3 regions of the Paenarthrobacter sp. GQ52 genome follow, and region 1 is predicted to be linked to each of the others. Evidence: riboswitches for the same ligand, from Rfam matches in the RefSeq annotation. Region 1 holds a riboswitch; each other region holds the start of a gene.
What was found. Region 1 has a riboswitch for cyclic di-AMP ahead of AC6CH8_RS00635 (C40 family peptidase). Riboswitches for the same ligand answer to the same signal wherever they lie in the genome.

Region 1 (4,106 bases):
CCGTAAGAGCCCGCTGCGCCAGGTTGCCGACTTCGCCGCTGCCAGCGGCGTCGGGCAGAAGGCCGGTGTTGCGCTTGCCGCCACCGGACTTGCCCTGACTGTCGGTCTGCCGGCCACGAGTCCCGTCATGGCCACTTCGGAATCAGGCCAGACTGAGTCTGCCCTCGCCGTCGCCGCCCCCGCTGGCAGCCAGCCCGAGGTTTCCGCCGCCGCGTCAGCCAAGATCGACTTCAGCCGCGCCGCCGTCGCCACTTCTGCCGACCCCGACGGGAAGCTGAAGCAGCTGCTCAGCGCGCAGTCGACTGAGAGCATCCAGCGGGCCTCGTCCGTTGGCAGCATGGCCAGCCCCCTGGACACGCTCACCACGGCATCCCCTTTTGGTTACCGCATCAGCCCCCTCACGGGTGGCGCAGGTGACTTCCACCGTGGCCAGGACTTCGTTGCCCAGTGCGGCACGGCTGTGCATGCAGCGGCCACCGGCAAGGTGACGTTCGCCGGATGGCACGAGTACGGCGGAGGCAACCGCGTTGTCGTTGACCACGGCAATGGCCTCGAGACCACGTACAACCACCTGTCGTCCTTCACCGTCCAGGTAGGCCAGACCGTAAACCGCGGCGACACCGTCGCCCTGAGCGGCACCACGGGCGCTTCCACCGGCTGCCACCTCCACTTCGAGGTCCAGGTCAACGGTGAAGTTGTAGACCCCATGGGCTGGCTCTAAGCCATTTGATGGTTGCCTCTCGCATTAGCGGGACGCCCCGTGACCTGAATGTGACATTCGCTTTCAAGTGTTGTAGCGTACAGAGCGCATCGGCTTTTTAGGGGGCCGGTGCACTTGAGTGGATTGCCTAGCTCTGCCACCGCTCAAGGTCCGTTCGCATAAATCGTCTGGCAGGGGCGGGGGAACCACTTCTGGCCTTCGAAAGAAGGCCTTGGGGTTAAGTCGCAAAAGCTTCCTTGGAAGCAGCGCGGCCGGATGACTCCCATCCGAATCCGACAGCTCACCTCGCAGGCATTGGGAGAGGCTACCTACGTGTCATCACGCACTACCCCTGCGCGCCATCGCGCCCAAACGGTTCGCACGAACCCGTTGAACACTCTTTCCAAGGCTGTTTCCTCCAACGCAGGTACCGTGGGCCGCCAGGCCGCCGTCCTTGCAGCAGCCTCAGGCCTCGTCCTCACCGTCGGCTTGCCGGCACAAGCAACAGACACCGACGTTTCCAAGTCGGAGGCCTCCAGCACCCAACAGCTGGTTGCTACCGCGGTGATTACCGCAGAACCGACAGCCACTGTCTCCTTCGAGAGCCCCACCGTGGCCACCCTGGAAGCCCCCAAGGTAGTACAGCGCGCAGCGCAGGTTACCGAGCGCGCGGCGGCCACCAGCGAAGAAACAGCGGAAGCAGTTACAGCGAAGTCTTCCGAGGCCAAGGATTCGGCCTCCAGTGCAGCTGCCTCCGGTCTCGCCGCCATTGCCTACACCGGCATCGGCTCTCCCTACGTTTGGGGCGGAACCACACCCAACGGTTGGGATTGCTCCGGCTTCACCCAGTGGGTCTACGCACAGGCCGGAATCAGCATCCCCCGCGTCAACGCCTGGACGGCCATGACGCCCACCAGCACTCCTGCTCCCGGCGACCTCGTCATGCAGAACGGCGGAGCCCACGTAGGCATCTACGTCGGCAACGGCATGATGATCAGCGCTTTGAACCCTGGCCAGGGAACGCTGCTGCACTCCGTAGCGTCCACCGGCACCTCCTCGTTCTACACCCTCCGCTAGAAAAATCCGGTTCGGGGTCGGCCGGCATTCCCCACATGCTGGCCAACCCACTACCCGCGTGCACCCCAACTGCATGCGGATACGAAAAGAGAAAATCATGACCAGTGCAAACAAGGTTGCACGGCACCGCGCTGAGGCCCCCAAGACCAGCTCGCTTGCCGTCATCGCCAAGGCCGTCAGCAACAACGCCGGTGGCGTTGGCCGCCAGGCAGCAGTTATTGCCGCAGCTTCAGGCCTGGTCCTGACCAGTGGCATCGCAGCCAACGCTGCCGATACCAACGTGGATCGCGAATCGACGTCCACGTCCACTCTTGACGTGCAGTCGGTAGTCCAGGCCACCATCGCCGCGGACTCCACTGTGGCCATCTCCTACGAGCGCCCCGTGGTCACAACGGTGGAAGCCCCGGCTCCCGTAGTAGTCGAGGAAGCTCCGGCTAAGGTTGAAGCCAAGGTCGAGAGCAACGAGGCAACCGCGGTTACCGCCAACGCAGCTCCGGCAGCCAATGCAACCGTTGCCGTCAGCAACGCGACCCCCGCTCCGGCAGCTCCCGCCGCATCCAGCGGCCTCGGTGCCGCTATCGCTGCTGCAGCTTACGCCCAGCTCGGCGTCACCCAGGACTGCACCATGCTTGTGACCAACTCCCTGGCCGCCGTGGGTATCAACTTCCACGACTGGCCCGCTGGCTACCTCTCCCTTGGCCGCACCGTGAGTGCAGCTGAAGCCCAGCCTGGCGACCTCGCCTACTACGCCAACGGCGGTTTGGCCGGACAGGCCCACATCGCTGTATACGTCGGCAACGGCCAAGCAGTTCACGGTGGATGGAACGGATCCACCACGGCACTGTTCAGCGCCAACGTGGGCTCCGGCCCGGTCTTCATCCGCGTCAACGGCTGATCCACATCGCGTAAGAGCACCCCGCTGGCTTTGGCCGGCGGGGTGTTCTGCTTTAACCCTTGCCGGCTCGTGGGATGCCCGTAGTAGTGGGCGTGCGGCCACCACCCACTTTGGTTCTGAAAGCCGCCCGACTCGCCGCAAATCACGTGTGTCGGGGCGGTTATGCCCCTCAAAGTAGGTGGTGGCGGCACACCAAGTGGCCCTTTGATTTTCCGCCACATCCTTTAACCGCGCATGAATTCTTGCCGACACTGCACGCGAAACGACGGAAAAATTCGTTGATACGGCATATAAGTGCTTACCCTTATGTTGTCGATCCACAGCCCGTACATGCAGAGGGCAGCCGGCCCTCGTGCCCCTGACGGGTGCGGCCGTGAAGAGGTACGTGCATGCGCACACTCGTTCTGAATGCTGGATATGAACCGCTGGCGGTAATAACATTCCGCCGGGCGCTGGTCCTTGTGCTCACTGGGAAAGCTAGCGTGGTGGCCGAAGGCGACGAGCCTGTCGTCGGGCCACAGGAGATACTCGGAAGACCTTCCGTGATCCTCCTCAACCGCTACATCCGTCCCCGGTACAACAGGATTACCGCCGTGAGTCGCCGCGGGGTACTTCGCCGCGACGGCCATCGCTGCGCCTACTGCGGGAAAACAGCCCACACCATAGACCACGTCCACCCCAAATCCAGGGGCGGCGCGGATTCCTGGGAAAACCTGGTTGCGGCGTGCTTGAAATGCAACAACGCCAAGAGCGACCACACGCTGGCAGAGATGGGTTGGAATCTCCGTTTCAAGCCCGGCGTGCCCCAGGGAACCATGTGGCAGATCAAAGAACTCGAGAAACCTGCGCCGGACTGGGACCCGTTCCTGTTGCCGGAATCCGCTGCCTGATCGATTTCTGCTGGTCTCCAGCCGTCCCGGGTAATCTGGGCGGATGGAGTTCAATGCCGTGATTTTGGCGGGTGGCCGGGCCACCCGTCTCGGGGGCGTGCCCAAGCCATCGTTGGAGTACGACGGCGGCACCCTCCTTTCCCATGCCCTGCAGGCGGCCCGGGGTGCTTCGGCTGTGGTGGTGGTGGGACCGGACGTTCCGGTCGGGTCGGAAAGCACGCAACTACCGGCCGGCGTTCTGCGGGCACGGGAAGAACCGGTCTTCGCCGGTCCCGCTGCGGCCATCGCGGCCGGCCTGGCTGCGTTGAAGAATAGTCCGAGCACCCCGTGGACCCTGGTGCTGGCATGCGATATGCCGCACGCTTCCCGCGGCGTAGACCTTCTTTGGGCTGCCCTCGCATCCAGTCCAAACGTGGAAGGAGCCATGGCTGTCTCTCCTGACGGACGGAAGCAGCCACTCCTGGGCGCCTACAGTACAGCTGCGTTGGAAAGGGAAGTGGCCGTAGCTTCCGGAGGCTCGGGGTTAACGAACTCTTCAGTGTTC
Region 2 (4,106 bases), on a different contig from region 1:
GAGGTACGGGGCAGGCGGGTGCTCAACCGAGGACCTTCTGGGCTGCGTCCAGGATGTCTTGAAGCGCAGATTCGCTGGGCTGGGGGGCCGAGGCGGCCTGCGGCTTGCTCGGCCGGGGCTTAGAGGTCGAGGTTGCAGTTTCCGTTGGTGTGGGCGTCGGCGTCGGTGTTGGTGTGACCGTCGGGGTCGGTGAGGTTGTGGGCGTCGGAGTAGTGGGCGGTGTGGTGACCGTGTCCGACGGCACCTCGCTCGGCGCGGGAGCTGGCTGGGTGGGGGCTGGGCTTGTCACCCCAGGGACGGCCGGGACTGAGGAGGGGACAGTCGATGGAACCCAAACCGGGTTGGCAAGGGACACCTTCGGGGTCGGAGCCGGCGACGACGACCCGGCCGCGGGTGCCTCGGCTAATGTCGCGGGCTGGCCGGCTTCCGAGGACGCTGTGGCAAGTGACGAGGCTGCTGGCGACGACGCTGATGGTGCGGAAGCCGTGGAATACGAGGCACTGGGCGCAGGGGCCGCGGAGCCCGAATTCCTGTCGGCACCGCTGGCTTCATGCGTAGGAGTTTCCTGGCCGAAGAACGGAAGCTCAAGGGCTTGCCCCAAGGTCCCGGCCGTCAGCACTAGTCCAAGCGCACCTGCAACCACGGCCATGCGCTGGCTCATGTGCTTGACCGACGCTGCTTTCCGAAGGGCGGCGTGGGGTTCGCGGCCGAAGGAGGAGGTGGACCCCAGGCTGGGCCTGGCCGCAGAGGGTGCGTCAGAGGGTGCGGCAGCCTGCCGGCGAACATCCTTGCGGCTTGCCAGTGCTGCCGACGCCGTTGCCGCGGCAGCAAGCTGCGCCGGAGACTTACCCCGAGGTGACTCGGTTTGCAGGGACTCGGTGCGGGGCGAGTCGTTGCTCGGTGACTCGGCGGCTTCGGGGGTGCTCGCGGATTCTTCGCGGGCAGGCACTACTGGAATGGCCGTCGTGGCAGGTTCCGGCGTTGAAGCCTGAACCACTGGAATGGCCGCGGTTGCAGGCTCCTGGGCGCTCAGCTCCTGAGGATCCGGCTCCACGCCAGCAGGGGGTGCGCTGGCCGGGGTCACAATAGGGATCGCCGCGGTAGGGGGTCCCGGTGTGGTCGACCTCCGAGCCGCTGGCTGCACCGTAGGTATCGCGGCAGTCATGGGTTCCGCCTGCTCGGACGGTTCGGGCGACGGCTGTGGGGCCGAGGCCTCAGGGGCAATCACGGCAAGGGCTGCACGCTCCCGCTCGGCTGCACGAATTTCCGCACGAGTGGCAGGCGCCACCGTGGTGGGCATGGCCGCAGTGGCGGGTTCCGGCGTCGTGCCTGTGTTAACCGTGCCTGTTACAGCAGCGTCAGTGTTAGTGGCGCCAGTGTCATCTGGGTTTCCGGTGGGGAATCCGCTGGGTTGGGCCCGACGGCGTCCGGTTGGCTTGGTGCGCTCGCCTTCAGTCTGGGCGCGGCGCGGCTGATCCATGGTTGGGGACATGGTGGTTGCCTCTCAACGCCTTCGAGGTTAGCTGTCGGGTTCGGACGAGGCCGTCCGGCCGCCTAAGCGGCTTCACCCCGAGGACTTGGATACCAAGCCCGGGAACTGTGGGTCCCCCGCCTCTGCCGCGGGTCTGGCGGATCCCGGATTGCGGCAGAGCTCGGCGTCAATCCGGAAGCGGCCCAGCGGAGATACGGGTCGCCCTACGACGGTACATGAGCCGGAAAGTAAAGTCACATTAATGTAACGGGCGGTAGGCCTGCCCAACCGAGGGGTTTCTATGACTTAGGCTTCGGTGCCGGTGCGGGAGCCGGCAACTCATGCTGGATCTTCTGGATCTGCACGGCTTGATGAGTTTCCGGGCGGAAGACTTCGTCCACGACTCCAAGCATCCCGCCGGTGGCTCCACGCCGGACTTTGCCCTGGCTGCTCCGGCGCGATGACCAGGACCAAACGCCGGCCAGCAGGGCCGGGAATCCGAGCACTGCCGCCAACACGAGCAAGATATCCATGGCCTAACACTAGCTTCGCGGTGCACCGGCAGGTAGACATTGTCTATGGACCTGCCTGTGATGCCACCCGTCTCGCCCATGCTCGCCAAATCCGTTCCGACCATCCCCGATGTTGGGCACTACGAACCCAAGTGGGACGGATTCCGGACCATCGTCTTCAAGGATGGCGACGAGATCATCCTGGGCAGCCGCAACGAGAAGCCAATGACCCGCTACTTCCCCGAAGTGGTGGAGGCTCTCAGGAAGAACCTGCCGGACAAATGCGTGATCGACGGCGAGATCGTCCTGATCGAGGGCAAGAGGCTCGAATTCGAGGTACTCCAGCAAAGGATCCATCCCGCCGACAGCCGCGTGAGGATGCTCGCCGAGAAGACTCCGGCTTCCATGATTGCGTTCGACATCCTGGCGCTGGGCGACGAGAACCTCATGGACAAGCCGTTCTCCGAGCGCCGCGCCATCCTGGAGCGTGCGCTCGCCAAGGCCGAGCCGCCTGTCCATGTGACCCCGGCAGTGACGGATCTCGAGCGGGCGCAGGAATGGTTCGTGCAGTTGGAAGGCGCGGGACTGGACGGGGTGCTGTCCAAGCCGTTGACCGGGGCCTATCAACCTAACAAGCGCGTGATGTTCAAAACCAAACACGAGCGCACGGCGGATTGTGTGGTGGCCGGTTTCCGCTGGCACAAGACCGCGAAGGTTGTTGGCTCGATGCTGCTGGGCCTCCACGATGACACTGGCCGCCTGCATCACGTGGGAGTGGTGGCATCGTTCCCCATGGCCCGGAGGGAGGCCCTGGTGGCCGAGCTTGAGCCGTATCAAGTCGAACTCAGCGAGCACCCCTGGGGTGAGTGGGCCAGTCAGGACGAAGCTGCCGGGGGTTCACGCATGCCCGGCGCGCAAAGCCGGTGGAGCGGGGGCAAGGATTTCTCGTTCGTGCCCCTGCGCCCCGAACTCGTGATCGAAGTGAAGTACGACTACATGGAAGGCGACAGGTTCCGGCACACCACGCAGTTCCGTAGGTGGCGGCCGGACAGGACCCCCGAGAGCTGCACGTACTCGCAACTGGAGGAGCCCGCTGAATACGATCTCGGGGAGATCCTGCAGCTGCCGCACAGCTAGGACGTTGCCAACCCGCTGCTACGTCGCTGGGTACCAACGGAGCCGCGGGTTGGCGACTGTGTTACTCCTCGTGGCCTTGATCGCTGCTCATGCTGCCCTCGGCCGGCGGGGTTTCTCCCGGAGGGACTCCGCCGCCAGGCTCCAAGCCGGTGACGTTGCCGTCGAGGGGATCGGGGTTGGCGGATGCAGCGGGGTCCTCGTCCTCATCCTGGCGCATGTCGGGATCCTCGTGGATGCTGTCGGCATCGGACGTAGTGTCAAGAGGCCCTGTGGCGCCGGTGGCGCCGAAGCCCTGGGTTTCCTCATTCGAGTCTTTGTCGGTCACGATCAGCCCTTTCGTAAGCAAACTTACTAATGTGCTTGCTCCGCCAGCTTAACCGGGACCAGCTAAGCCAACAAGGTGAGCCGACAAACCGAGCCCGTTACCAACCCAACACGGGACGCTCAACTCGTGCGCCGGCGTCGTGCGTCAGGGGTCAACGGTGAGGCGTCGTGGCGGTGACAAAGCTCCGGATGGCATCCGCCACAGCCTTGGGGCGCATGTGCTGCGCCACGTGCCCGACCCCCGGAATTTCCACCAAACGCCCCTGCGCGACCGTCCTTGATAGCCGCAACGCCCAGTCCGGTCCTGCCACATGGTCGCGGCTTCCCCTCAGAATCAGTACCGGCACGTGGACGCCGGCGAGCCGTTTCTCCGTGGGGTAACTCATCATGACGGGAAGCTCAGTGAGGTACCAGCGCGGGCCGCAGCGGAAGTAGTCCGAGATGACGATCCAGTTGGATGACGGGCTCTCACGGAGCAGTCCGTCCATGAAGAGTGCCAGGGACTGGCGGCGAACGTTCTTGTGCCGGGAATCCACCACCGGCCCCATCAGCACCAACTGCCTGATCTGATCCGGGGCATGCAAGGCCGCCTCGATGGCAAACTGCACGCCCATCGAGTGGCCCACCAACACATAGGAATCGATGCCGCAGCTTTTGAGCGC
Region 3 (4,106 bases), on a different contig from region 1:
CCAACGCTGGGCTAGGGGGCGAATGCCTGAAACTTTTTTGGGGTGGAAAGTTAGGCTTGCATTCGACAACAGCGGTCATCATGGCCAGCGGGTGCGCTGGGCCAGGTTGCTGCGGCTGCAGGTGCTGTTGAGTTCTTGTTCACATTGGAAGTGTGCAACGTAACAAAGGCAACACGCAAGTAACAAAGCGCCGAACCGTCCACATTTTGAGACACAGAGGTCTATTGTGTCGCAAATCACAATTCAGTAGGGCCGGTAAATGAACGCCATTTCATTCGGTGTAGTCGGGAAATATTCGCCATCTACTGAATATTCTTCGGCATATCGGGGATGATGTGCATGCCCATTTCCACTAACCCTCTCTCGACGGAATCTCACGATCTGAAACACTTGTTGTCCAATCGGAGCTGATCGTCACAAGCAAATTTCAGGACAAAATCTGCTACAAGCCGTAGAACACGGCTGAACCCGGGCCGCCGGAAACCTTGGGCGCGGAAGCGTGTCCGCCAGCCCCCTCCTCGCTAGTCTGATCTCACAGCGTCTTCACAGGATGGGCAAAGCGTTGGCAAACAAGCAGAACGGAGAGTTATCCCATGGCCTCCTCGCACTCCATGACCAACAACCTTCCCGAGCTGTCCCATCCGGACGGCTCCCCCATCCGTGCCCTGGTAGTGGATGACGAACCCAGCCTCGCTGAGCTGATGAGCATGGGCCTGCGTATGGCAGGCTGGTCTGTTGCGGTCGCCGGCGATGGTCCGGAAGCAGTAAAGCTAGCCAAGGACTTCCGCCCTGACGTGCTGGTCCTGGATGTCATGCTTCCCGGATTCGACGGCGTCGAAGTCCTCAACCGCATCCGCACCTTCGCCCCGGAGGTTCCCGCCCTGTTCCTCACCGCCAAGGACGCCGTGCAGGACCGCATTGTCGGACTCGCAGCAGGCGGGGACGACTACGTCACTAAACCCTTCAGTATGGAAGAAGTCCTCCTGCGCCTCCACCGCCTGGTCCAGCGCTCGGGCGTAGCTGCCATGGACACCGCCGAGCTGGTGGTCGGCGACCTCACGCTCAACGTAGATACCCGGGAAGTAACCCGCGGCGGCCAGGATATTCCGCTCACCGCCACCCAGTTCGAGCTACTGCGGTACCTCATGGAGAACCCCAAACGAGTTGTCAGCAAAGCCCAGATCCTGGACCGTGTGTGGGATTACGACTTCGGCGGCCAGGCCAACATCGTGGAGCTCTACATCTCTTATCTGCGCAAGAAGATCGAAGCCGGCCATCCCCCGATGATCCATACCATCCGGGGTGCCGGCTACGTCATCAAGCCTGCGGACTAGCCCTTGGGCACCCTCTCGCGAATGGCCAGGAAGTCCGAAGTGTCGGCCGGACAGACTCAGCTCAGCTGGCTCAATCCCTCCACCTGGCACCTGCGTACACGCTTGGTCCTGGTGGCCATGGCACTGTTGATCGCCATTTGCGCTGCTGTGGGGGTGGTCAGCTACGCGTCCATGGACATGGTCTTCAACAGGCAGCTCGACAGGCAGTTGGAGCAGGCGTCCAGCCGCGCGAATGACTTCGGCAGGCCGCCGTCGAACTTTCCGTCATCCCCCGGCAGGCCGGATCCCTTGGAGGCGCGCGGGCAGGCGGCGGGCACGCTCAACGCGAGGATCGACGGCTCCACCGTGCGAAGCTCGGGTTTGATCGACGCCCAAGGTCACCGCGTCTCGCTCTCAGCGGACGACGAGCGGGTTCTGGTGTCGCTCCCCACGGACAACCCACCCGTGGACCGATCGCTGTCCAACGGCGATTACCGGCTGGTGGCAGTCGAAACCACTTATGGCGACGTGATTGTGACGGGCCTGCCTCTGGAGGACAAGCAGAGCGCCGAAGCCTCGCTGGTGTGGACCATGGTGCTGGTCTCGCTGGCTGGGCTGGTGGTGATCGGGCTCGTGGGAACGGTCATCATCCGCCGGACCATGCGTCCGCTTGAGCAGCTCTCCGAGGTGGCCACGAAGGTTTCGCGCCTGCCTCTCGACGCCGGTGAGGTGGCACTTGCGGTGCGCGTACCGCCGTCGGCATCCCATCCTGGAACGGAGGTGGGCAGCGTCGGCTATGCCTTGAACCAGATGCTGAACAACGTTTCGAGCGCGCTGGAAGCACGGCAGGAAAGCGAAACCAAGGTTCGCCAGTTCGTGGCCGATGCCTCGCACGAACTGCGGACTCCCCTGACCGCCATCCGGGGCTATACCGAGCTGCTGAGGATGACGGAGAACTTCACCGAGGATGGACGGAAGTCGCTGGCACGTGTCCAAAGCCAGTCCGAACGCATGACCACACTGGTGGAGGACCTTCTCCTGCTCGCTCGGCTGGATGAGGGCCAGCCCGTGAAATTTGAGGACGTGGACCTGACACAGCTCGTGATCGAAACGGTTAGTGACGAGAAAGTCATGGCACCGGACCACATCTGGCAGCTCCAGCTCCCCGATGAGCCCATCACTGTGCGCGGCGACGCCACCCAACTTCACCAGGTGCTGGCCAATTTGTTGTCCAATGCCCGCAAACACACGGATCCCGGCACCACTGTGGTCACAGGCGTCATGCTCTCCGCCGACGGCAGTGCCGTGGTGACAGTGACGGATAACGGCCCCGGAATTCCAGAAGACTTCCAAGGCCGGATCTTCTCCCGGTTTGCCCGCGCTGATGCCGCAAGATCGGGCTCTGAGGGCACCTCCGGACTCGGCTTGTCCATTGTGGAAGCCATCGTTTCAGCGCATGGCGGTAGCGTGGAAGTGACCTCGCGGCCGGGTCGCACGGAATTCACCCTCCGAATCCCTGCCGTGAGCATCGAAGGCCTATAACGAATCGGGCAAGGCGACTCACCGGCGTCGTGATCTCTGTTACCTAAATGTGACTTCTGCGGAATCCTCCTGTACCGTCGAAAGGGTGGGTCGTCCCTAGCAGGCCCACATCCGGGATGCGCCGAGCTCTGCCACTTCCCGGAGTCCGTTCTTTCTCCGAGGCAGAGACGGGGGACCCAGAGTCTCCGGGCCCAGGCCTTTTTGGCCGGCCCTTGGGGTGAAGCCGCAGCATGATGCGCGGCCGGATGACCTCATCCGAACCCGACAGCTAACTCCGCAGGCGCTGAGAGGTAATCACATGTCTGAATTTAACGATCAGACGCGCCCTTCCGCGCGTCACCGCGACGAACACAACGCACCGCTCACCAAGTCGCAGTCCGTCCTCAAGAACGCAGCCCGCCAGGGTAAGTCCGGCCACCGCATGTCCGTCGTAGCCGGTGTCGTGGCAGCTGCACTGGGCGTTGCCTCGCTCGGAACCGCCGCCAATGCCGCACTGACCCTCCCCGAGGCCAGCCGCGTAGCCGGAACCCAGTCCAGTGCGCAGGTCAACACCAACAAGTCGGCCGAGATCTCCGCCTCCCTGGATGCTGCCGCCGAAAAGGGTGCAGCCGACAGGGCCGCCGCGGTTAAGGCAACTGCTGACAAGGCTGCCGCCGAGAAGGCTGCCGCTGACCAGGCCGCAGCCGCGCAGGCCGCCGCCGAAAAGGCTGCCGCAGACCAGGCTGCCGCCCAGGCCGCAGTTGAGAAGGCTGCTGCTGACGCTGCTGCCAAGCAAGCCGCCGACGCCGCTGCTGCCGCTGCCGCCGCGGAAGCCGCAGCTGCTGCTGCCGCCCCCAAGGCCGTGGACGACCCCGCTGCTGCCAAGGCGTACGCACTGAGCATCCTTGGCAACTACGGCTGGGGCCCGGGCGAAATGACTGCCCTGAACACGCTGTGGGAGAAGGAATCGAACTGGAAGACCACGGCGATGAACGCTTCCAGCGGCGCCTACGGCATCGTCCAGTCCCTGCCTGCTTCCAAGATGGCTACCGTTGGTCCTGACTGGGAAACCAACTACCAGACCCAGATCAAGTGGGGCCTGAACTACATCAAGGAGCGCTACGGATCCCCGTCCGCCGCTCTGGGCTTCCACTTGGCCAACAACTGGTACTAAGCCAGACTGCTTGATTGCCGCGCCCGTTGCCGCCGTTCGCACCAGTACCCACTGGAGCGGATGGCGGGAACGGGCGCGGCTTTGCCGTTTCACAGGTG

Region 2: another riboswitch for cyclic di-AMP. It lies ahead of AC6CH8_RS11760 (hypothetical protein); the one in region 1 lies ahead of AC6CH8_RS00635 (C40 family peptidase).
Region 3: another riboswitch for cyclic di-AMP. It lies ahead of AC6CH8_RS18125 (aggregation-promoting factor C-terminal-like domain-containing protein); the one in region 1 lies ahead of AC6CH8_RS00635 (C40 family peptidase).

What each region holds. Positions count from the first base shown of each region.
Region 1 is NZ_JCAXEJ010000001.1:134,571-138,676, forward strand. Features, by position in the region: gene AC6CH8_RS00630 (M23 family metallopeptidase) at 1-721, shown strand, start outside; cyclic di-AMP (ydaO/yuaA leader) riboswitch at 867-1,029, shown strand; gene AC6CH8_RS00635 (C40 family peptidase) at 1,034-1,777, shown strand; gene AC6CH8_RS00640 (NlpC/P60 family protein) at 1,875-2,672, shown strand; gene AC6CH8_RS00645 (HNH endonuclease) at 3,062-3,562, shown strand; gene AC6CH8_RS00650 (NTP transferase domain-containing protein) at 3,606-4,106, shown strand, end outside.
Region 2 is NZ_JCAXEJ010000007.1:113,333-117,438, reverse strand. Features, by position in the region: gene AC6CH8_RS11760 (hypothetical protein) at 23-1,492, opposite strand; cyclic di-AMP (ydaO/yuaA leader) riboswitch at 1,495-1,641, opposite strand; gene AC6CH8_RS11755 (hypothetical protein) at 1,771-2,004, opposite strand; gene AC6CH8_RS11750 (ATP-dependent DNA ligase) at 2,050-3,120, shown strand; gene AC6CH8_RS11745 (DUF6480 family protein) at 3,182-3,445, opposite strand; gene AC6CH8_RS11740 (alpha/beta fold hydrolase) at 3,597-4,106, opposite strand, start outside.
Region 3 is NZ_JCAXEJ010000017.1:41,802-45,907, forward strand. Features, by position in the region: gene AC6CH8_RS18115 (response regulator transcription factor) at 594-1,334, shown strand; gene AC6CH8_RS18120 (sensor histidine kinase) at 1,356-2,855, shown strand; cyclic di-AMP (ydaO/yuaA leader) riboswitch at 2,989-3,150, shown strand; gene AC6CH8_RS18125 (aggregation-promoting factor C-terminal-like domain-containing protein) at 3,154-4,008, shown strand.